2 linked regions of the Prochlorococcus marinus XMU1405 genome follow. The protein of the gene in region 1 interacts with the protein of each later gene in a pairwise test. Links are inferred from orthologs where the notes say so. Each region holds a gene or a part of one and is shown on either strand. Other genes may lie near its edges. The genes, in order: dnaA and dnaB.

Region 1 (11,263 bases):
GAATTTTGTAAGTCTTTCAATATTTTTAGACGATAAAGAAATATCAGATAAAGAAAAAGACTTTTCAATGGATATTGATAAATTTTATCTAGAAGATTAGTTTTTTTAATAATTATTTGGCTTTGCAATATCTCTTTTGATTAAAGCCATTAAATATGTTGGTGCTTTATATCTGCCAGGCAGACATCTATTTAAAGTTTCAAGATGACTCCAACACACTGTCTTTTCAATATCTTTAACTGAGTTTCCTTTTAAAATTAATAGTCTAAGAGCTTTGCAAAATAAAGGATAACCTGCTTCTAGTTCATCTATATTAAGCTTTGCTGCTGACATAAATCAAAGATGAATTATCAACTAATAATCTATACAACTATGGTGCACAATTGGTTCATATTTCAAATTTCTCAATAATTAGAAATTAATCTAGAAATGCGACGCAATCTATTTCAACTAAAACTCCTTTTGGTAGAGATGAAACTTCCACACAGGCTCTTGCTGGGGGATTCTCTATATTAAAAAAATCACTATATATTTTATTGACAATTTGAAAATTACTTAAGTCAGTTAAGTAAATAGTTGTTTTTATTACATCCTCTATTTTTGCTCCACCAGCTTTAAGAACTTCTGCGAGATTTTTTAAAACTTGAATAGTTTCCTTCTCTATATCGCCTAAACATGTTATTTCATTTAAAGCTGGGTCTATAGCAATTTGACCAGAACAATAGATAAAATCCCCAGCTTTTATAGCTTGATTATAAGGTCCTACTGGATCTGGAGCATTTGATGTTTTAATTACTTGTTTGGGGGACATTTGTTTAAGAAGATACCTATCTATTTAAACCCATAAATCTTTATTTTCTCTTAAAAAAGTAAATTCTTCTAAATTTTTTGCTCTTAAGAAAAGGTTTATTTTCATCTCTTCATCAAGTAAAAATGGAATTGTCAATTCATTAAGAGAATGTTTTTTTTCAACTTCCGAAAGTTTATTTTTTATATCTTGATCTTTAGGTTTCAGATTTAATGCCCACAATATATTTGACTTTGTATATTCATGCGCACAATATATGTGAGTATTTTTAGGTAAAGATTTGATTCGTTCTAGTGAAGAATACATTTGTTGATAAGTTCCTTCAAAAATTCTTCCACAGCCTCCAGAAAATAATGTGTCACCAATAAAAAGAACAGGGTTTTCACCTTTCAAAAAGAAGGCAATATGTGAGCTTGTATGTCCCAATACTTCAATTATTTTTACTTCTTCATCTAAAATATTTAAAGTTTCTCCATCTTCTACAGATACATTTTGAAATGGTATGCGCTTTTTTTCTTTGGAGGAGGCAATAACCTTTACATTCGGCCATCTTTTAATAAGGGACTTCGTTCCTCCAATATGGTCTGAATGATGATGAGTTTGCAAAATAGCTTCTAAGTGAAAATTGTTTTCATTTATATATTTAACAACTGGTTCGTGAACAGATGGATCTACAACTACAACGGATTTATCTTTTACCCACAACCAAATAACGTTATCACTCAAAACTCTAAGTCCGATTATATTTCGAGCTTTATTAAATTCCATTGTTAACTTAGAATGAAGAATCCTTGGAAGAAATTGATCTATGTTCACTATAGCTTTACCAAAGGGAGCTCTGTTAAAAGATTCAATTTCAACTTTTAAAAGAGCTGGGCTAGATTTCTCTGACGCGTTAGACGAAAATAATAGATCATTAACCTTTGAATCAAATTGCAAACGGGCTAAAGCTCTATTAGTAAGAAATGGAGATGTTCCTGTTTATGTAAGTTATGGTCAGGCTGATTTGGGTATTGTTGGGTATGACGTTTTACGAGAATCTGAATTAAAAGTTGCAAAGTTATTAGATTTAGGATTTGGGGGTTGTCATATGTCGTTAGCGGTTAAGAAAAATAGTAATTATTCAAAACCAACAGATCTTCCAGCGAATTGTAAAGTAGCTAGTAAATTTATAAAAACAGCAAGATCTTATTTTGAAGAATTAAATATTCCTGTAGAGATAGTTCATTTGACAGGTTCAGTCGAGCTTGGTCCTATTACAGGTATGGCAGAGGCAATAGTTGATTTGGTGGCAACAGGAAAGACTCTGAAAGAGAATGGTTTAATTAAAATAGATGATCTTTTCTACTCGACTGCAAGACTAATTGGAAATCCTTTATCTATGAGGTTAGATGATAATCATCTCAGAGATACAATTTTATCAATAGAATCAAAAAATGCTTTATAGAAGATTAGCTAAATGTTTTTTAAAGATTTTAGAAGGATTAAAAAGTTAGGTAAATATTTAACTAAAGATAAAAAAACAATCTATTTAATTTTAATAGTTTTGTTACCTGTTTCTTTCTCTGGAGCTATTCAACCATTATTACTTGGTCAAGCAATTACTATTCTCAAGAACGAAAATACCGATGTTTGGCTAAGTAAAACTTACTTTGGGCAGTCAATAAATGCCATAATATTAACTTTATTTATAACAGTTCTATTTAGATTAGTTCTACAGGGATACCAAACTTACAACATCCAAGCAGTGGGACAACGTTTGACAGCAAGAATAAGAAGAGAACTTTTTGATCATTCAATATCTTTATCTCTTAGGTATCACGACAAAATGCCTGTAGGGAAATTATTAACTAGATTAACAAATGATGTTGATGCTTTAGCCGAGGTTTTTGGGAGTGGTGCAGTTGGAGTCATTGCTGACTTCGTCAGTTTGATAGTAATTTCTTTGACAATGCTGTCAATTGATAGAGGACTTGCAATTTTATTACTTCTAACTCAAATCCCAGTATCATATTTTATTATTTGGCTTCAAAAACGTTATAGAAGAGCCAATTATCAAGTAAGAGAAGAATTGTCTCAACTCAACTCTGATTTTCAAGAGAATCTTCAAGGTTTAGAAGTCGTTCAGATGTTCAGAAGAGAGGCTTTCAATAGCAAGAAATTTTCCAATACTGGAATTGCTTATAAGAAAGCAGTAAATGGAACAATATTTTATGACAGCAGTATTTCGGCATTTATAGAATGGATTTCTCTTGCAGCAGTTTCCTTGGTTTTAGCAGTTGGAGGATATTTTGTAACTTCTGGAAATATTGGTTTAGGAACATTAACAACTTTTATATTATATTCCCAAAGACTTTTTGAACCTCTAAGACAGCTTGCAGAAAGATTTACTCAGATACAAGGAGGTTTAACAGCTGTAGAAAGAATAAATGAATTACTGGATGAAGAAATACAGATTAAGGACTCAATTTCCGCAAAACATTTTTTAGAAAATGCAAAAAATTTAAATAAGAAATTTAATGGCAAAATTGAGTTCAGGAATGTAAATTTTTTCTATAACGAAGGAGAACACATCATAAAGAATTTATCTTTCATAATCAATCCAGGAGAGCATGTGGCTTTTGTAGGGCCAACTGGTTCAGGTAAGACTACGATAATAAGACTATTAAGTAGATTGTATGAACCTCAATCTGGCCAAATTTTAATTGATGATATAGATATAAAAGACATTCCTATTGCAACTCTTAGAAATATGTTGGGGGTAGTTTTGCAAGATACCTTTATCTTTAGTGGAAACGTCGCAGATAATTTGAAACTAAATTCGAATATAGATAATTTTGAATTAGAAAATCTCTGTAAAGAATTAGGGTTAGATAATTTGTTGAAAAAGTTACCTGAAGGTTTGAACACCTCACTAAGAGAAAGAGGGGGGAATCTCTCTTCTGGTGAGAGACAACTTCTTTCAGTAGCTAGAGTAGCGATTAGAAATCCTGTTGTATTAATAATGGACGAAGCAACAGCGTTTATGGATCCCTCTACAGAGGCTACGTTGCAGAAAGATCTTGAGAGAATTCTGTCAAAAAGAACAGCATTAGTAATAGCTCACAGATTAGCAACTATTGAAAGTTCTGATAAGATTTTAGTCTTAAAAGGGGGTTCATTAGTTGAAGAGGGAACACATAGTGAATTAAGGATGAAAAAGGGTTTATATTTTCAACTCTCTGAGCTTCAACAAAAAGGATTTGCAAATTTTTAATGATTTTTAGAAACCAAGGATCTTTAATAAAAAAATCAAACAGCATATCAATGGATGTGCTAATAGATCTATATGGTTTAAATTCTTATGAGTTTACTCAAACAAATAAAAAAGAAATATTTGTATGTAGTAAAAATAAAGATCTAGATCTAATAGAACTAGATCAACTTTTGCAAACTGTTGGATGGAGCAGAAGACCTATAAGGAGGGTAAAAAGAGCTTTGGATTTCAGTATTTTGGTGGTTGGTTTATGGCGTCATGATAATAAATTCCCCAGACTAGTAGGATTTGCAAGATGTACTGGAGATGGAATTCTAGAAGCAACAGTTTGGGATGTGGCTATTAACCCTGTCTACCAAGGAATTGGATTGGGGAAAGAGTTAATGAAATATGTCCTAAAAGAATTGAAAAATATTGGAATTTCTAAAGTAACCCTTTTTGCTGATGCTGAAGTGGTGTCATTTTACAAAAGACAAGGTTGGATATTAGAACCTAAAGGCTCTAAATGTGCTTTTTGGTATGCAAATTAATCATTTTTATAGTAGTCAGAATATATAGATTTTAACGATTCGCCTTTTAACCATCTTCTCCTAAAGTGCCAGTTCTTAATTGCTTGGATAAAAATATTAGTTCTTTCCCATTTCCTTGAACTTATAAAAATAGGTAAATTTAATTGTTTTAAATTTTTTTTTTGGTTTAATCTCCTTAAAAAATCTACATCTTCCATCAAAGGTATCTTTCTAAAACCATTATTCTTAAAATAGGCAGTTCTATGAATTATTAAACCTTGATCACCATACGGTTGTTTAAAAAATTTACTTCTAAAATTCACGAGAATTTCGAGGACTCTATAAATTATCTTTTTGTGATTAATTTTGAATTCAAAATAGTAAATACTATTCTTGTTTCCATTCAAAAATGAATTTATTTTTTTAAACCAATCATTAGTTAATCTTGTGTCCGCATGTAAAAATATGAGCCACTCTCCTTTTGAATTTTTAGCTCCAATATCTAATTGTAAACCTCGATTCCTTTCTTTGGATAAAAATACTTTCGCTCCATAAATATTTGCTATATCAAGCGTTTTATCTTCACTTCCACAATCAACAATTATGATTTCACCCTCTTTCTGCATACTTGACAAGTCTGAAAGCAATAATGGTAAATTATTAGCCTCATTAATAGTTGGAATGATAATTGAGATTTTTGACAAGTCGATTACTTCCTATTTTCAATATCAATAATTGTATCTATATCTATTTTTTTATCTAAAAACTTATATTTTAATTTTGTAGAAGCGAAATTATCAATTGTATTTTGAAGAACATTTTCTGTCCCCCACTTTATGTTTATAAAAGGTAAATATATATGCGACGACATTATTTTTTTTGATAAACCAATAAGCCAATATCCACCATCATTAGATGGTCCTAAAATAAGATCATTTTGTTGAAGCTCTTTTAGAGTATTCAATAAATCTTGATGGCATAAATCTGGAAGGTCAGTACCAATAAAAATAATATTTTTGATCTTATGTCTTGCACAAAATTTTTTGTTGATAATTATTTGCCGTTTCATTTTTTCTCCCAAGCAGCCCTTCCCCTGTAAATTAAATTTTTTAATGCCTAACTCTCTAGTCCATCTTCTGCAATTACCTAACCCCAAACCAGATATAGCAATAGAAATATCAATTAGTTGATTTTCTTGGAGAGATTTTGCGACTGAAATAGTGTGTTTGGTCATTACACTTTGAACCTTTGCAGAATTACTTTTACCTATATCTTTAGATAATCTTGTTTTGCATCTACCAAAACCATGCCATTTTGCCATGATAATAAGTAATGCTTTATCCAATAATTTATGCCGTTTTATAATAATTATATGCCTTAAAAAAATTTTTTTTCTTATAAATTTGTATGATGCTTTGTTAAGTAATTTTAAATTTGTCGTGATCTTGTGATTTCCTAATGGCCAATTAGTAAATTCCAACTAGATTAATAATCTAGAGAAAAAAATTTTGCAAGCAATTAATCCTATTTGGGCGGAAGTTCAACAATCACTTCAAAAAAGTTTAAGTAAGCCTTCATTTGAGACATGGATAAGGCCTGCTAAATTTAACTGTTTTGAAAATGGCTTATTAACCTTAATTGCTCCAAATACATTTTCCAGTGATTGGTTAAGAAAGAATTATTGTCAAACTATCGAAAAGGCTGCAAAAGAAATATGCGGCCATGATGTAAAAGTTGTTTTTAAATCTGAAGAAAATATTAGTAGCGATTCAACAAATAAAGAGAACCTAGATGAACAGATCGTGAGTCATAAGACAAAATCATTTCATAATAGTCAAGATATTTCTTCAAAAAATAGATCTAAAAATCCCAACGGTCTAAATTTGCGCTACGTCTTTAAAAGATTTGTTGTAGGTCCAAATAGTAGGTTAGCTCATGCCGCGGCTTTGGCAGTTGCCGAATCACCTGGGAGAGAATTTAATCCATTATTTATTTGTGGTGGAGTAGGTCTTGGTAAAACTCATTTAATGCAAGCAATAGGGCATTATCGAGTAGAGATAGATCCAGAAGCAAAAGTTAAATATGTATCTACAGAGACTTTTACTAATGATGTTATTAGTGGTATTAGAAGAGATGGAATGACAGCTATTCGAGATAAATATAGAAATGTAGATTTGATTTTAATAGACGATATACAGTTCTTAGAAGGCAAAGAGTATACGCAGGAAGAATTCTTCCATACTTTTAACGCTCTTCACGAATCAGGCAGTCAAATAGTTATTGCAAGTGATAGACCCCCAAATCAATTATCGGGAATTCAAGAGAGATTAATTTCTAGGTTCTCAATGGGTATGACCGCAGATATTCAACCCCCTGACCTTGAGACAAGGACAGCCATCCTTCAAAAGAAGGCAGAACAAGAGATGATGAGTCTTCCAAGAGATTTAATTCAATTTATAGCAGGAAGATTCACTTCGAATATTCGAGAATTGGAGGGAGCATTTACAAGAGCTGTCGCATTTGCATCAATAACTGGCTTGCCAATGACAGTCCAATCAATTGCTCCAATGCTTGATCCAAATAGTGTTGGAGTAGTTGTTACTCCAAAACAAGTTATTAATAAAGTTTCAGATTTCTTTAAAGTTTCTACCGATGAATTGATTAGTTCAAGTAGGAGAAAACCAGTAAGTCAAGCTAGGCAAATAGGCATGTATCTTATGCGACATGGTACTGATCTAAGCCTACCAAGAATTGGAGATGAGTTTGGGGGCAAAGATCATACAACAGTTATGTATGCTATTGAACAAGTTGAAAAGAAATTGTCTATTGATCCTAATGTTGCAAGTCAAGTTCAAAAAATAAGGGATTTACTGCAAATAGATTCAAGAAAAAATTTATAGTTTTTTTGTTAACTAGAAATAAAATTTTTAGGATCTTGATCATATCTGTGCCTAAAAGGTATCTTATCTATTTCATTAATATCACTAAGCGATTCAATTTTATTTAATGATTGTCTTAATAACCTTGCTGAAATAATTGGCATATCTCTTGGAACTGAGATTCTATTTTTTAAGTATCTTAAAGATATTCCTGAAAGTTTTTTAGGGATTAATACTTCACCTTTGACCATATGGGTTAAAGCTGATCTCAATGATTCCTCAAAGGATTCTTTATTGTATGGGTTTACTTTTAGTAAATTATCTTTGTGCTTTATCACTCTTTTAAGAGCAATTTTAGCGTAATATTTTGAATCATAATTTTTATTTAATTCATAATTTCCTAGACCCTCACCAGTATCTACTAGCTTAGAGAAAGTAATCTGTTTTTCATTGCTTTCTTTATAACATCCTCCCATTTGTGGGGGTAAATCATGAGAGTGAGTATGAAAATCTCCTTGAGTGCCTCTATAAGCACTTGTCCCTTCAAAAAGAGTAAGCCAATTATCTACATGACGGTAATAAGATCTTAAATTAAACCCTTTATAATAAGTAAGTGATGCATTCATTCTCTCCATATAGGGTATAAAAATTATATCTCCAACACCAGGCTCTATATCACCTGTATTAGATACTGATGGATCAACAAAACCTGATTTTGATCTAGTTAAGATTTCATCGAGTTTAGAAATGGATTCTTTAAATCTTTTTTTTCTAAAAGAGTTATCTAGAAAATTATAGCTTTCACGGCATAGCCAATTACACCAGGATCTGAAAATTTCTCTTTCTAAGTCTCGAATTTTGATAAGGTGACTAGATGTAATAAAAGATCCAAGTGCTCCAAATTCATTTTCTAGAAAAGCTATGATATTGTCACTTTCAGTTATAACTTGCCCTTTAAATTCAATTGCAGGTAATTTCCCCGATCTGACTTTTTCAAGGAACCATTTTTCTTTTTGGCCGTAGCAAAACATATTAATTTTCTTGACTCTGTATGGAATTTTCTTAAATTCAAGCCATAACCATATCTTCTGACAGTAAGGACACCAAGAATGCCTATCCCTATAGAAGGTAACTAATACATCATTTTCACTATGTCCAAATAATCTTAAATTTGCGTAGGAATTATTTATACCATGGACTCTATCCAGATCTTCAACTTCAAATTTATTTAAATCATCCCATGTCAAAATCCCATTCATTATTTGAATTAAAGCTATAAACTAACGTTATAATAATTGATTAAAAAAAGTCTTGGAATTTGAATTTGATTTAATTGTTGTTGGCGCTGGATCTGGGGGACTCGCGGCGGCTAAACGTGCGGCTAGTTATGGAGCAAAGGTCGCAATCATAGAAGCAAATCAAATAGGAGGAACTTGTGTGATAAGGGGATGTGTGCCTAAGAAATTAATGGTTTATGCAGCTAAAAGTAAAAAAAATATGGATTCTTCTGAAGGATATGGATTAAAAAATGAAGGTATTAATTTTGAATCAAATGTTTTGTTGAAGAATGTTAGAGAGGAGGTTTCTAGATTAAGTAATTTACATAGAAATTCTTTAAAAAACTTGAATATAACTATTTTTGAAGGCTTAGGAAGATTTATTACTCAAAATGAATTAGAAATTATTTGTTCAAAAACAAAGAAAATTAAAAACAAAGTAAGTTCAAAAAAAATTCTTATTTCAGTTGGAGGTAAACCAAAGAAATTAAATATTCCTGGGGTAAATTTGGCATGGACTAGTGATGATATTTTTGAATTAGAAAAATTTCCTAAATCAATATTAATTGTAGGAGGTGGATATATTGCCTGTGAATTTGCTTCTATTTTCAGAAATTTAGGTACTGAAGTAACTCAATTAATTAGAGGTCAACATTTACTTAATGGTTTTGATGAGGATCTTTCTTCATGCCTAGAGGAATCACCTACTTTTACTGAAATCAATATAATCCCCAATACTCAATTAAATTCTATCAAAAAAGTAAATGGAAATTTGGAATCTACCCTAGACTCGGGAGATAAACTCCTAACTGATAATATCCTTATTGCTACAGGAAGAGAACCAAATCTTTTGCCTTTAAATTTAGATTTTTTAAATCTAAAGATGGATGGCCAATATTTAGATGTCAATGAACTTAATCAAACAAGCAACTCAAATATTTTTGCAGTTGGCGATATCATAAATAAGCCAAACTTAACTCCAGTAGCAATAGAACAAGGGAGAGTTTTTTCGGATAATTTTTTTAATGACCAAAAAAGAAAAGTAAATTATGAATATATCCCTAAGGCCGTTTTTACTATTCCAGAAATTTCAACAGTTGGCTTAAGTGAGAAAAGAGCTAAAGAGATTTACTCTGGAAAAAATATAAAAATTTTCAAATGCAAATTTACCCCTATGTCTAATACCTTTAAAGAGAATAAATCAAAATGTATGTTGAAGATTGTAGTTCATAAGCTAACTGACAAAGTCCTAGGATGTCATATGTTTGGAGAAACATCGTCTGAGATTATTCAAATGGCATCAATTTCATTAAATGCAGGGATAACAAAAAAAGACTTTGATTTTACTATGGCTTTGCACCCAACTATCTCAGAAGAATTTGTGACTATGTATGGATAAAATTATGAATTAGAAAATTTTAATTTTTCTTGAACAATCAGAAATACTATAAGTAATGCAAAGTAAATAAATAAACCTATCCTTAATTCAGAAAGGAAGTCAAATTTATTCAGGAAAAGTATCTTATCGAGAATGTAGAAAATATAAAGATTAAGCAAAATAAATCCTTCAATTCTTGTAATTTTCCCTTTGCTCCAGAAAATTGGTAAGCATGCAAAGGTAGTTAAAACCATAAAAGGTAAGTCAACTTTTATTAGACTCTCTTCAATTACTAAACCTTTAAATCCAGAAAAAATACTGCAACTTCCAAGGATTAAAAGTTGATTGAGTAAATTACTTCCTATTACATTCCCAATTGCAAGATCTGTTTTGCCTTTAAATGCAGCAATTATTGAAGTTACTAATTCTGGTAAAGATGTCCCAGTTGCGACGATAGTTAAACCAATAATAATTTCATTTACACCCAAAAGAGTAGCGAGCGTTTGAGAACCATTTACTAAAATATTTGAACCAAAGCTTAAAAGAAATATTCCCAATATTAACTTTAGTAAAATATTCATTTTCCCTTTATAGTTATCTTTTAATTCTTCTATCTCTGGTTCAGCATCTTTTGTCTCCTCTCCTTTTTCATTGATGGTATTGATTTCCCATATTGTATTTAAGATTAAACAAAAAATTAGAAATATCCCTGCTTGCAATGTTAATAATCCTGTTGATGACATAGCCCAAACTGCACAAGAAATTGCCATTAAAAGAGGCACATCTCTTCTTACTATTCTGCTTTTTACTTTAAGAGGCGTTATCAATGAGCTTATGCCCAAAACAACGAGAACATTAAAAATATTGCTTCCAATTACATTGCTTGCCGCAAGCGAATCACTGCCTTTTAAAATTGAACTCAAACTTACCAACAACTCAGGAGAGCTTGTTCCAAGAGAAACAACTGTCAAACCAATTACTATTTGAGGTATTCCTAAAATTAAAGATAAAAATATGGCACCTTGAATAAAGAACTCTCCTCCAGCAAAAAGTAGAACTATGCCTAAAAATATTTCTATTATTGGAAATAAAAAATCACTCATATTTAGGATTTAATTTAGATAATAAAAATTTTCATAATTGGTTAATAACTATC
Region 2 (11,322 bases), on another replicon or contig:
AAGAATACTTGCACTGCCATGCTTTGCAGATGATACGAAATTAGAACTATTAGATAAATTATTATCCATAAGAGAATGAGTAGGAAGAAATGGACTTAAAGTATCTGATGCAGCAACTGGACCAACTCCTGGACCTCCTCCTCCATGTGGAATGCAGAATGTTTTATGTAAATTCAAATGACAAACATCAACACCATAATTCCCCGGTTTGCATAATCCAACCTGAGCGTTCAAATTTGCCCCATCTAAATAAACAAATCCTCCAACGGAGTGAATTAAGTCACATATCTTTCTAATTTGTAATTCAAAAACTCCATGAGTAGAGGGATACGTCAACATAAGAGCCCCTATTTGGTTATCAAATTTCTTGACCTTGATCGACAAATCTTGAAAATCAATATTTCCTTCGTTATCACATTCAACAGTTAAAACATCAAAACCTGCCATAACTGCACTAGCAGGATTTGTTCCATGAGCACTTTTAGGAATTAAACATTTTTTTCTTGAAAGTTCGCCTTTTGATTCAAAATAAGAATTTATTGCCAATAAACCTGCAAACTCGCCTTGAGATCCTGCATTTGGTTGAAAAGAAACTGATTTTAAACCAACAATATCACTTATCCATTTTTCTAGGTCAGATATTATTTTTGAATAGCCTTTAGTTTGATCTAGTGGAGAAAAAGGATGAATCGAAGATAAATTAGCCCAGGAGACAGGATTTAACTCGGCTGAAGAATTTAACTTCATGGTACAGCTTCCCAATGGCATCATTCCATCAACCAAAGAAAAATCTTTTTCAGCAAGACGGAATATATATCTCATTAATTCAGTTTCACTTTGATAATTTGTGAAAATATCTTGCTGCATCCATTTACCAGATCTCAAACCAATACTTTCAAGCTGAAATCCCTTATCAAATTTTATATTCTCTAAATCGTCTTTTTTTTGTACAGCACTTGCTATGAAACTTAAGATGTTTTGGATTTCTTTTTCATTACTCAGCTCATCTAAAGAGATTCCAAAACCAGTGGAATTTTCAATAGTTGATCCCAAAGGCAAAATTCTTAGGTTAAATCCATTTTTTAAAGCTTCATTATGAATATTTTGGGCATGCTCAGAATAAACATCTACACTATCAAATCTAATCCCATCAGATACATAAAAACCTAGATTAGCCAAACATGATTCTAAATTGATTCTCAACTGAACTATTCTCTTAGCAATTTCCGTTAAACCATTAGGTCCATGATAAATAGCATAAAAAGAAGAAATTATGGCTAACAAAGATTGAGCAGTACATATATTACTAGTAGCCTTCTCCCTTCTAATATGTTGCTCTCTTGTTTGTAATGCTAGTCTCAAAGACTTTTCTCCATTTTTAGAGAGAGTTTGACCAACTATTCTTCCCGGGATAAGCCTTTTATATTTTTCGCTACATGCAAAAAATGCGGCATGAGGCCCACCAAAACCCATTGGAACTCCGAATCTTTGCATACTACCTACTGCAACATCCACACCAAATTCAGAGATTGGTTTAATTAAAACTTGTGCAAGTGGATCAATACATGCAGTTACAATAATTTCTGATCTATGTGCTTGAGATATTAAAAATGTTGGATCAAATAATTCCCCATTTTTGCCGGGTAATTGCAACAAAATTCCGAAAACATCCTCATTATTAGGAAGGTTGCTTGGAGTAAAGCGTTTTAAGGATATTCCCAAAGGTTTTGCCCTGGTTTGTAAAACATTAAAAGTATGATCAAAAACATTTGACTCTACTAAGTAAACTTTCGAAGATTTATTTTTTCTTGCGGAAAAACTCATAGCCATAGCTTCTGCAGCAGCAGTGGCTTCATCTAACAAAGAAGCATTAGCAACAGGGAATCCTGTCAGTTCACAAACAATAGTCTGGAAATTAAAAAGAGCTTCTAGTCTTCCTTGAGCAATTTCTGCTTGGTATGGAGTATAAGACGTATACCACCTGGGGTTTTCAAGAACATGCCTTTGGATTACTTTAGGCATGTGATTATCGTAATAACCAAGTCCTATTAGAGATCTCATTTTAATGTTTTTATTAGCAATCTCATCTAATTCGTTTAAAGCCTCAATTTCCGAACATCCACTGGGTAATATTTCAGAAGAATTATCTTTTAACTGAATATCCTCAGGAACAACTTGATCTATAAATTGATCAATATTATTGAAACCAAGCTTGAAGAGCATTGTCTGCTCATCCAAATCACTCAGACCAAGGTGTCTATTAATAAATAAATCTGAATTAACGGTGGATTTCATATCCAATTTTTTCAACAGCTTAGCCTATTGATAAAGATTTTGCTTTAAATTGGCATGACCTTTGATTTATATACCTCTGAGGTCATCAAATTATCAAATGATACTTTGGATTCGGGTTTAATAACAATCAACCATCCTTCTCCAATCGGATCATTCTGTAAAAGCTCTGGGTTATCAATAACACTTTCATTTACAGATACTATTTCTCCTGAAAAAGGCAGGTAAACTTCCTCAACAGCCTTAACAGATTCTATTGTTCCAAATGTATCACCTTTCTCTAAAGTTGAACCTTGATCAGCTAATTCAACAAAAACAATATCCCCCAATTGATCAACAGCAAATTCACTAACTCCAATTTTTAAAAATCCGTTTTCTTCTAATACATATTCATGCGTATCAGCATAATTAAGGTTATCTGGAAATTGGTAAGACATAATTAGGTTGATAAAGAAATTAGAGAATCTTTTGTAATTAATTTTGCCTCTAATAATTCAGATAATAGTTGAATTAAAGCAATTTTGATATGAGCTATGTGAGAACCACCTTGAACATAAATGTTATAGGGATCTCTTAAAGGAGCATCAGCAGAAAATTCACTCGTACTACCTTCAATAAATGTACCTCCTGCCATTAATAATTTTGAATCATATCCGTCCATTGATGATGGAACAACATTCAGAAAAGAATCTACTGGTGAAGAATTTTGAAAAGATTGACAAACTTTTTGTACCAAATCAGGATTATTCAATCTTACTGACTGAATAAGATCAGATCTATAACTTGCTGGCTCTGGTAAAACCTTAAATCCCAAATTTTTAAAGACTGCTGCAATCATATCAGCACCTTTTAGTGATTCGTGAACAATTTGTGGTGCTAAAAACAAACCCTGCAAAATTAATCTTCCTAGTCCAAAATTTATTCCTGCAGAAGAGCCAATGCCTGGTGAAGTTAATCTAGAACATGCCATTTCAACCAGCTCTGCATCTCCTGCAACGTACCCACCAGTAGGAACGATTGTTCCCCCCAAATTTTTAATCAATGATCCAGCAATTATATTTGCACCTTTAGAAATTGGTTCACTATCTTCAACAAGCTCCCCATAACAATTATCAACAAAACATATACAATTAGGATCAAGAGAATGAATAAGACTACAAATTTTCTCTATCTGATGATTCGTAAGAGATTTTCTCCAGCTATATCCACAACTTTTTTGTATGAATACTAATTTGCATGAATTTTCTTCAAAAGAATGAACAATTTTTTCTTCAAAAGAATCAAAATTCTCGCAGATATTTATTTGCTTGTATTCAATGTCAAAATCTTTAAGTGAGCCTTTTCCTCCTCCCCTTATTCCTATGACTTCTTCTAAAGTGTCATATGGTTGTCCTGTAAGAGATAACATTACATCTCCAGGTCGAAGAATTCCAAATAAGACAGAACTTATTGCATGCGTTCCACTTACAAATTGCATCCTCACAGCAGCCTTTTCAGCAAGAAACAATCTTGCAAATACCGCATCAATTTTTTCTCTAGATATATCATCATGACCACTACCAGAAGATTGATTGAAATGACTAGTAGAAACTTTTTCTTCCTTAAAAATTGTCAAAATATTTTCTAATTTCTGGAAAACCTGATTGGACCTTTCTTGGAAAACTTTACTTAAACTCTCTTCAACAGAAAGAATAGCTTTTTCAGCCAATTTTAAGTTATTGTCAAGAGTCATTTATTATGAAAATTCATCTTATTTTTCAGAAGCTAAATTTCTTAATTCTGCGAGGAAAGCATTAGGTCCCCTACCCTGAAAATAAGAAAGTGTTTTTGAAGCCTCATATAAATCAAGAAGTTCTCCATCTAATTCTTCTGCCGTATAATCTCTAATTCCTGCAATTACCTCAGCAAAACGTTCTCTACGGGCAGATTTATTGACAGCATAGGCTTCCATTACCTGCATTTTACATGATCTCCAAGCCTTATTCTGACAAAAATGCACTGAAAGAGCATCACTTAAAGCAGAAGCTTCTTCATCTTCTATGTACCAGTCAAAAGATGAAGGTAGAGGTTTTAATCCTGAAAATATCTCGAATAACTCCCCGGCCGACAATGGATTACCAGAATCATTTTTTAGGGGTAATGCAGACTCTTCCAAAGATTTCCATAACTCTGGGTAATCACTTTCAAAACGATCCCTGATTTTTTCAATACCTTGATCAAGAATCGTATTAACTTGAGCTAAAGCAAGAAAAACTTCAGGACCTGGCGAAGATAACTTACCATTCCTAAGATTAGAAATTTGCGAATTATGAACTTTACCTAAATCAAGAACTTCAGAAAGTAATGGCAATACTCTGTGAGACCATCCATTTCTTTCATGCCAGAGGTGTATCAAATGAGCCATAGCCCTTCGACCTCTAGATAATTTATCGCGATATCCGAGACTCACAGATAATTAAACTTATCAATAGTATAGTATGATAATATTACATATCGGTAATTTTGAAAATAGTATTTCAATATCATGAATTCAGTAATTTTCCAAGAAACAGCAAAATTAAAAAAACCTGTTCCAGCTGAAAAAGTTATAGAACTCTCAGAAAAATTACTGGAACCTTCCAGTCATTCAAAAAGATATCCTCCAAGACTACATAAAACGTGGGGAACAATAGTTTTTATGGTTGCAATTCATATTCTTTCTCTTGTAGCTTTACAACCAAAATTTTGGAGTCTCCCTGCAGTCACTTCATTATTATTTTTTTACTGGGTAACTGCTTGTTTAGGAGTCACCCTTGGATATCACAGATTGCTATCACACAGATCGTTCATTGTGCCAAAATGGTTAGAAAGATTTTTTGCTACCTGTGGAGCCATAAGTTGCCAGCATGGCCCAATAGATTGGGTAGGTTTACATAGGCATCACCACTCTTTTTCAGATACCGAAGTAGATCATCACAATAGTAAAAAGGGGTTTTGGTGGAGTCATATGGGTTGGATGTTTAAAGACGTAGAAGCACTAAAAGCTGTTCCAAAACTAAGTGCAGATTTAATCAAGGATCCATACTATAGATTTCTAAATAAATATTTTTTATTCTTACAAATTCCTATTGGACTTTCATTGTACGCAATAGGTCAAAAATTAGGAGTTGGAGGATGGGCTCTAGTCCTTTGGGGAATTCCATTGAGGCTTGTGGTTGTTTATCACGTGACTTGGCTAGTCAACTCCGCAACGCATTGTTGGGGTAAAGCACCATTTGAAAGTGGTGATTCATCTAAAAACAATGCATGGGTTGCTGCATTAACTTTTGGAGAAGGTTGGCATAATAATCATCATGCATTTCCTAATTCGGCAAAACAAGGATTATTTAAAGGTCAGATAGACATAACATGGGAACATATTAAGATTCTTGCAAAATTTGGTTTTGCAAAAAAAGTAAAGTTACCCTCTAGGTCTTATTATTAACTATATTGTTCAATATTTTCATGTCTAAAAGAGTACAAGTCGCATTAACTGAATCAATCGCATCACTAGGTAAAGAAGGAGATCTAGTTGATGTAGCACCAGGATACGCAAGAAATTTTCTGTTACCTTATGGGAAGGCAATGAATGTAACACCAGCAGTCCTTAAACAAATTGAGAGGAAGAAAGAAAAAGAAAAAATCGCTGCTGATAAATTAAAGCAAGAAGCTTTAGATTTCCAAACTGCATTATCTACAATAGGTAGGTTCACTATCAAAAAACAGGTTGGAGAAGATGGTGTCCTTTTTGGAACGGTTACGAATGGTGATGTTGCCGAAGCGATAGAAGCGGCTACTAAAAAAGAAATTGATAGAAGAAACATTACTGTTCCTGATATCCATAATTTAGGTTCCTTTACTGCAAAAATAAAATTACATCCAGAAGTAAATGCAGAAGTAAATATTGAAGTAACAAGTTAATCAATTTGTTGCATTATTTTGAAAAGTAGCCAGAGTATATATCTAAGCAATTAAAGATATGGTTTCCGTACCTTTTCCAAATAATGGGCAAAATAAAAATTTTAAAAAGGATTTTAATAGTGAAAATGCTGGATTAGTTCCTCCTCAAAACGTTCAAGCAGAGGAAGCAGTTCTTGGTGGAATACTTCTTGATCCAGACGCGATCGGAAGAATTGCAGACTTAATTAAACCTGAAGCTTTTTATATAAATGCCCATCAAGAGATTTATAGAACAGCATTAATGTTGCATACCCAGGGAAAACCAACTGATTTAACATCAATGAGTGCTTGGTTAGCAGATAATGGATCATTAGAAAAAATTGGAGGAAACAGCAAACTGGTAGAACTCGTTGAAAATGTTTCCTCTACAGCTTCCATAGAACAAGTTGCTAATTTAATTAACGACAAATTCATGAGAAGGCAACTTATTAGATCTGGAAATGAAGTGGTTCAACTAGGTTTTGATCAAACTCAAGATACTAATGAAGTTCTAGATAAAGCAGAGCAAAAAATATTTGAAATCAGTCAAGAAAAACCTTCAAAAGGTCTGACTCAAGCAGCTGAAATCCTTACAAGTACTTTCAATGAAATAGAGTCAAGATCATTAGGTACTTCAGTAGCTGGAATTCCTGTAAATTTCTACGATCTTGATGCGATGACTCAAGGTTTTCAAAGAAGTGATTTAATAATTGTTGCTGGAAGACCTTCAATGGGGAAAACTTCAATGGTTCTTAATCTAGCTAAAAATGTTGCACAATCTCAAGATTTACCTGTGTGTGTATTTAGCCTTGAAATGAGTAAAGAACAGTTGACATATAGACTGCTCTCTATGGAAGTGGGAATCGAAAGTGGCAGGCTAAGAACAGGAAGATTACAGCAAGATGAATGGCCATTACTCGGAGAAGGTATCAATTCATTAGGTCAATTACCAATATTTATAGATGATAAGCCTAACTTAAGTGTTCTAGAGATGAGATCTCTGTGCAGAAGATTAATAGCTGAACAAAAAAAAGAACTTGGATTAATTGTGATTGATTATCTGCAGTTAATGGAAGGATCAACCCCTGATAATAGAGTGCAAGAACTTTCACGAATAACAAGAGGTCTTAAAAGCATGGCCAGAGAATTAAAAGTACCAGTAGTAGCTTTATCTCAGCTAAGTAGAGGGGTTGAGTCTAGAACAAATAAAAGACCAATGTTAAGCGATCTAAGAGAATCAGGATCTATTGAACAAGACGCAGATTTAGTATTAATGATTTACAGAGATGAATACTATAATCCGGAGACTGAAGATAGAGGAATTACAGAAATCATTGTCACTAAACATAGAAATGGACCCGTAGGAACTGTTAAATTATTATTTGAACCTCAATTTACGAGATTTAGGAATTTAGCTAACTAAATCGATCCTAAAATGCAAGATCATCAATCAACAAATGAATCTTTTGACATCATCGTTATTGGAGGAGGACATGCAGGATGCGAAGCCGCTATAACAACAGCAAAATTAGGTTTTTCTACTGCCTTATTTACAATTAATCTAGATAGAATTGCCTGGCAACCCTGTAACCCTGCGGTTGGAGGCCCAGCAAAAAGTCAGTTGGTTCATGAAGTTGATGCATTAGGTGGAATTATTGGTAAATTAGCCGATGAGACAGCTATTCAAAAAAGAATATTAAATGCAAGTAGAGGCCCAGCTGTATGGGCGTTAAGAGCTCAGACAGATAAAAGAGAATACTCAAAAAGAATGATTGAAATACTACAAAATACAGATAATTTATCTTTAAAAGAAGCAATGATTACTGAACTGGATATTGCAAAAACTGAACAAATTGGATTGAACTCAAAAAAAATCATAAAAAAAAGAATACAGGGTGTAAAAACATTCTTTGGTAGTTACTATTCAGCGAAATCAGTTATCATCACAGCTGGTACGTTCTTAGAAGGCAAAATATGGATAGGGAATAAATCTATGTCAGCAGGTAGGTCGGGCGAACAAGCAGCACAAGGTCTCACTCAAAACTTGCACGAAATTGGTATTAAAACAGAACGTTTAAAAACAGGAACTCCAGCAAGAGTTGACAAAAAAAGTATCATTTTTGATGAATTAGATATTCAACCTAGTACTGCAGCTGATAAATATTTTTCGTTTGACCCAGATATAAAAAATAATATGCCCCAAGTTAGTTGTCATATCACTAGAACTACTTCTAAAACACATCAACTCATTAGAGATAATTTACATTTAACTCCCATTTACGGCGGTTTTATTGATAGTAAAGGTCCAAGATATTGTCCCTCTATTGAAGATAAAATCGTTAAATTTGCCGATAAAGAATCACATCAAATTTTCTTAGAACCAGAAGGAATTAATACCCCTGAAATATATGTACAAGGATTTTCAACAGGTTTACCCGAAAATATTCAATTAGAACTTTTAAGAACCTTACCTGGATTAAGTGAATGTAAAATGTTGCGACCAGCATATGCTGTGGAGTACGACTATATTCCTGCAACACAGCTCCAAACATCTCTCGAAACGAAAGAAATTGAATATTTATTTAGCGCAGGACAAATTAATGGGACTACTGGTTATGAAGAAGCAGCAGCACAAGGGTTAGTTGCAGGAGTCAATGCGACAAGAAAATTAAACAAAAAAGACCCAATAATCTTCACTAGAGAAAGCAGTTATATTGGAACAATGATCAATGATTTAATTACCAAAGATCTCAAAGAACCATATAGAGTTCTCACTAGTAGGAGTGAATATAGGTTAACTCTTAGAGGAGATAATGCGGATAGGAGATTAACGCCATTAGGTTATCAAATAGGACTAATTAATGAGAAAAGATGGTCGGTCTATCAAGAAAAAATGAAATTCCTCGAGGAAGAGAAATTAAGATTAAATAATACTCGTTTAAAAAATACCGATGAAATATCAAAAAAAATAGAATTAGAAACGGGATCAAAAATCAAAGGCTCAACAACTTTGAAAGAACTCTTAAAAAGACCAAATTTTCATTATTCAGATCTAATTAAATATAATTTGAATAAAAAAAATCTAGGTCCTTCAATACAAGAAGGTGTTGAAATAGATATTAAATACGAGGGTTACCTTAAAAGACAAAAAAACAACATAGAACAAATAAATCGTCAAAGATGTAAATCTCTGCCTCAAGAAATAAATTATGAAAAGATAGAGACATTATCTTTAGAAGCTAGAGAAAATTTGAATAAGATAAAGCCAAAAAATTTTGGTGATGCCTCAAAAATTCCTGGAGTAAGCAAAGCTGATTTAACTGCATTACTTGTTTGGCTAAAAATAAGAGAAATTAAAAAAGAAAAGGCAAATATTTTTATCGAAAAAAAGTTATCATCTTAAAAGGATTCCTTCTGAGCACTGAATAATAAACTTTTTAAATCACCAAATATTTTATGGGAAGAAAAAGCCTCCTCTTTTTTAGTGAAAAATTCACTCCCAAAAATATCTGGTCCATGGAAATTAATGTTGCTTGGGGATGGAAGTCCAACTAGACATTTACAGCTTTTAACTAATCAAGAGACAAAAATTAAGTTAATTTCAATGCGAGTTGATCCTCTATTCATTGAAGAAGGTCCTAAAGAATTAAATCAATTAAATGGACCTTTAATTAGAAGACAAGTATGGATTAAAAACAATAATAAAAACCTAGCATGGGCTGAAAGTTGGTGGAATGAAGAACAAGTGAATGAAAATTTAAAAGCCAAAGAAGAACCAATTTGGAAGAATTTGACGCAAGACAGATCAGAATTGTTTAGAGAAGTTGACCGAATTTCACTTGTTAATTCAAATTGGTTAGAGGATCAATTTTGTTTTAAAGGTCCATTCTGGTCAAGAAATTATAGATTTTTTCGAGACAAAAAGCCCTTAACAGTTATTAGAGAAGTATTCAATCCACATTTAGAAAGTTTATTAGGCTATTCAGGAATTAAAGAATTTACGAAACTATACTCTTCTTCTTCTTGATCTGGGAAGATTTCTTGATTTTGATTGAACTTGTTGGTTTGATTGAACTCTCGAAGTATTATTCTCTTTTTCTGAATCTCTTTGCCATCTTTCAACTTTGAAATCCATCTCATCTGGCCAATCTTCGTCCTTACTCTCTCTCACATAAGGTAATTTTTTTTGCTCAGTTGTATCTATATTTTTTGGTTGCCTTAAAGATATTGCTTCTAAAGGTCTTTTTGAGTACTGTTTAGCTGATTCATAAGAATTTGATTCTCTAGAAAATGTCTTAATATCGCTGTTATCATCATAAAAATTCTCATCATTCCAATCATCATTATCTTCATCAAAAAATAAATCCACTTTTTCAGATACCCATCTTCCTACTTTTTTCACACTCTTACTTGTTATTCCTTGAAAATCTGAGTTCCTTCTTTTTCCTGGTCTAGCACCAGATACTCCATCAACAAATTGCCTTCCAGTTTCGAAAATTTTATCAACCTGTTTATCAACAATATTTTTATCAAAACTATTTCTAAGATTTCTAATTCTCTTTGAATCCATAAATTATTTTGCTTTTTAAAATATAAATTACATTAAAAAAATAAATAATTCCAAATATAGAAACAAAAACACATCTTATATTTTTAATCAAACAAAATTAAACAGTTTTTATTCCATGATCCATTAAAGAAATTGACACAACATTTTTTACAAGCAATATTCTTTATCCTTTTCCTGTAGAAAAATTTCTCACCACAATTTTGACAAGTTCCTATGTACTTTAATTCTCTCCTTTCAATAGGAAATGAGTGCCTCACAGAAATTTGAAAATTCTTCTCTTTCTCATTAATTTCATTCATCTTTTCTAAGAAATTTGGACCATGTATCTCATTTTTTTTTAATATCCTATCTACCCATGCATGAATCATTTCATGACATAAAGTACTGTTTATTTCACTAGTAGATAATTTACTCAAAATAGGTTTCGATAAGATAATTTCAGAATCTATAAAACCATTAATGCGTTTTCTTTTATAAAAACCAGCAGTAGTTTTTAATCTATT

Evidence for each region.
Region 2: the proteins of dnaA (region 1) and dnaB interact in binary tests that used the Escherichia coli proteins (3 or more experiments, as listed by UniProt). The link is inferred for Prochlorococcus marinus XMU1405 from one-to-one orthologs.

What each region holds. Positions count from the first base shown.
Region 1 is NZ_JAAORF010000001.1:502,527-513,789, forward strand. What follows is about bases 5,352-8,277. They hold dnaA (chromosomal replication initiator protein DnaA), read left to right. Parts: upstream 5,352-6,081; coding sequence 6,082-7,473; downstream 7,474-8,277. Other genes in these bases: HA148_RS02930 (TIGR04282 family arsenosugar biosynthesis glycosyltransferase), read right to left, coding at 5,352-5,894; HA148_RS02940 (glutathione S-transferase), read right to left, coding at 7,482-8,277. In the rest of the region: HA148_RS02890 (4a-hydroxytetrahydrobiopterin dehydratase), read left to right, coding at 1-100; HA148_RS02895 (DUF3136 domain-containing protein), read right to left, coding at 106-333; HA148_RS02900 (Rid family detoxifying hydrolase), read right to left, coding at 419-811; gloB (hydroxyacylglutathione hydrolase), read right to left, coding at 836-1,576; hisG (ATP phosphoribosyltransferase), read left to right, coding at 1,617-2,255; HA148_RS02915 (ABC transporter ATP-binding protein), read left to right, coding at 2,268-4,064; HA148_RS02920 (GNAT family N-acetyltransferase), read left to right, coding at 4,064-4,594; HA148_RS02925 (TIGR04283 family arsenosugar biosynthesis glycosyltransferase), read right to left, coding at 4,591-5,277; more of HA148_RS02930, read right to left, coding at 5,283-5,351; more of HA148_RS02940, read right to left, coding at 8,278-8,711; gorA (glutathione-disulfide reductase), read left to right, coding at 8,764-10,128; HA148_RS02950 (calcium/sodium antiporter), read right to left, coding at 10,131-11,210. UniProt on the Escherichia coli protein: Plays an essential in the initiation and regulation of chromosomal replication. Binds in an ATP-dependent fashion to the origin of replication (oriC) to initiate formation of the DNA replication initiation complex once per cell cycle.
Region 2 is NZ_JAAORF010000003.1:595,519-606,840, forward strand. Bases 5,496-8,480 are described here. They hold dnaB (replicative DNA helicase), read left to right. Parts: upstream 5,496-6,289; coding sequence 6,290-7,672; downstream 7,673-8,480. Other genes in these bases: HA148_RS09305 (acyl-CoA desaturase), read left to right, coding at 5,496-5,755; rplI (50S ribosomal protein L9), read left to right, coding at 5,776-6,231; mnmG (tRNA uridine-5-carboxymethylaminomethyl(34) synthesis enzyme MnmG), read left to right, coding at 7,685-8,480. In the rest of the region: gcvP (aminomethyl-transferring glycine dehydrogenase), read right to left, coding at 1-2,295; glycine cleavage system protein GcvH, read right to left, coding at 2,340-2,729; HA148_RS09295 (aminotransferase class I/II-fold pyridoxal phosphate-dependent enzyme), read right to left, coding at 2,732-4,024; HA148_RS09300 (hypothetical protein), read right to left, coding at 4,043-4,741; more of HA148_RS09305, read left to right, coding at 4,817-5,495; more of mnmG, read left to right, coding at 8,481-9,652; HA148_RS09325 (chorismate lyase), read left to right, coding at 9,701-10,276; HA148_RS09330 (RNA helicase), read right to left, coding at 10,256-10,819; HA148_RS09335 (SprT family zinc-dependent metalloprotease), read right to left, coding at 10,903-11,322. UniProt on the Escherichia coli protein: The main replicative DNA helicase, it participates in initiation and elongation during chromosome replication. Travels ahead of the DNA replisome, separating dsDNA into templates for DNA synthesis.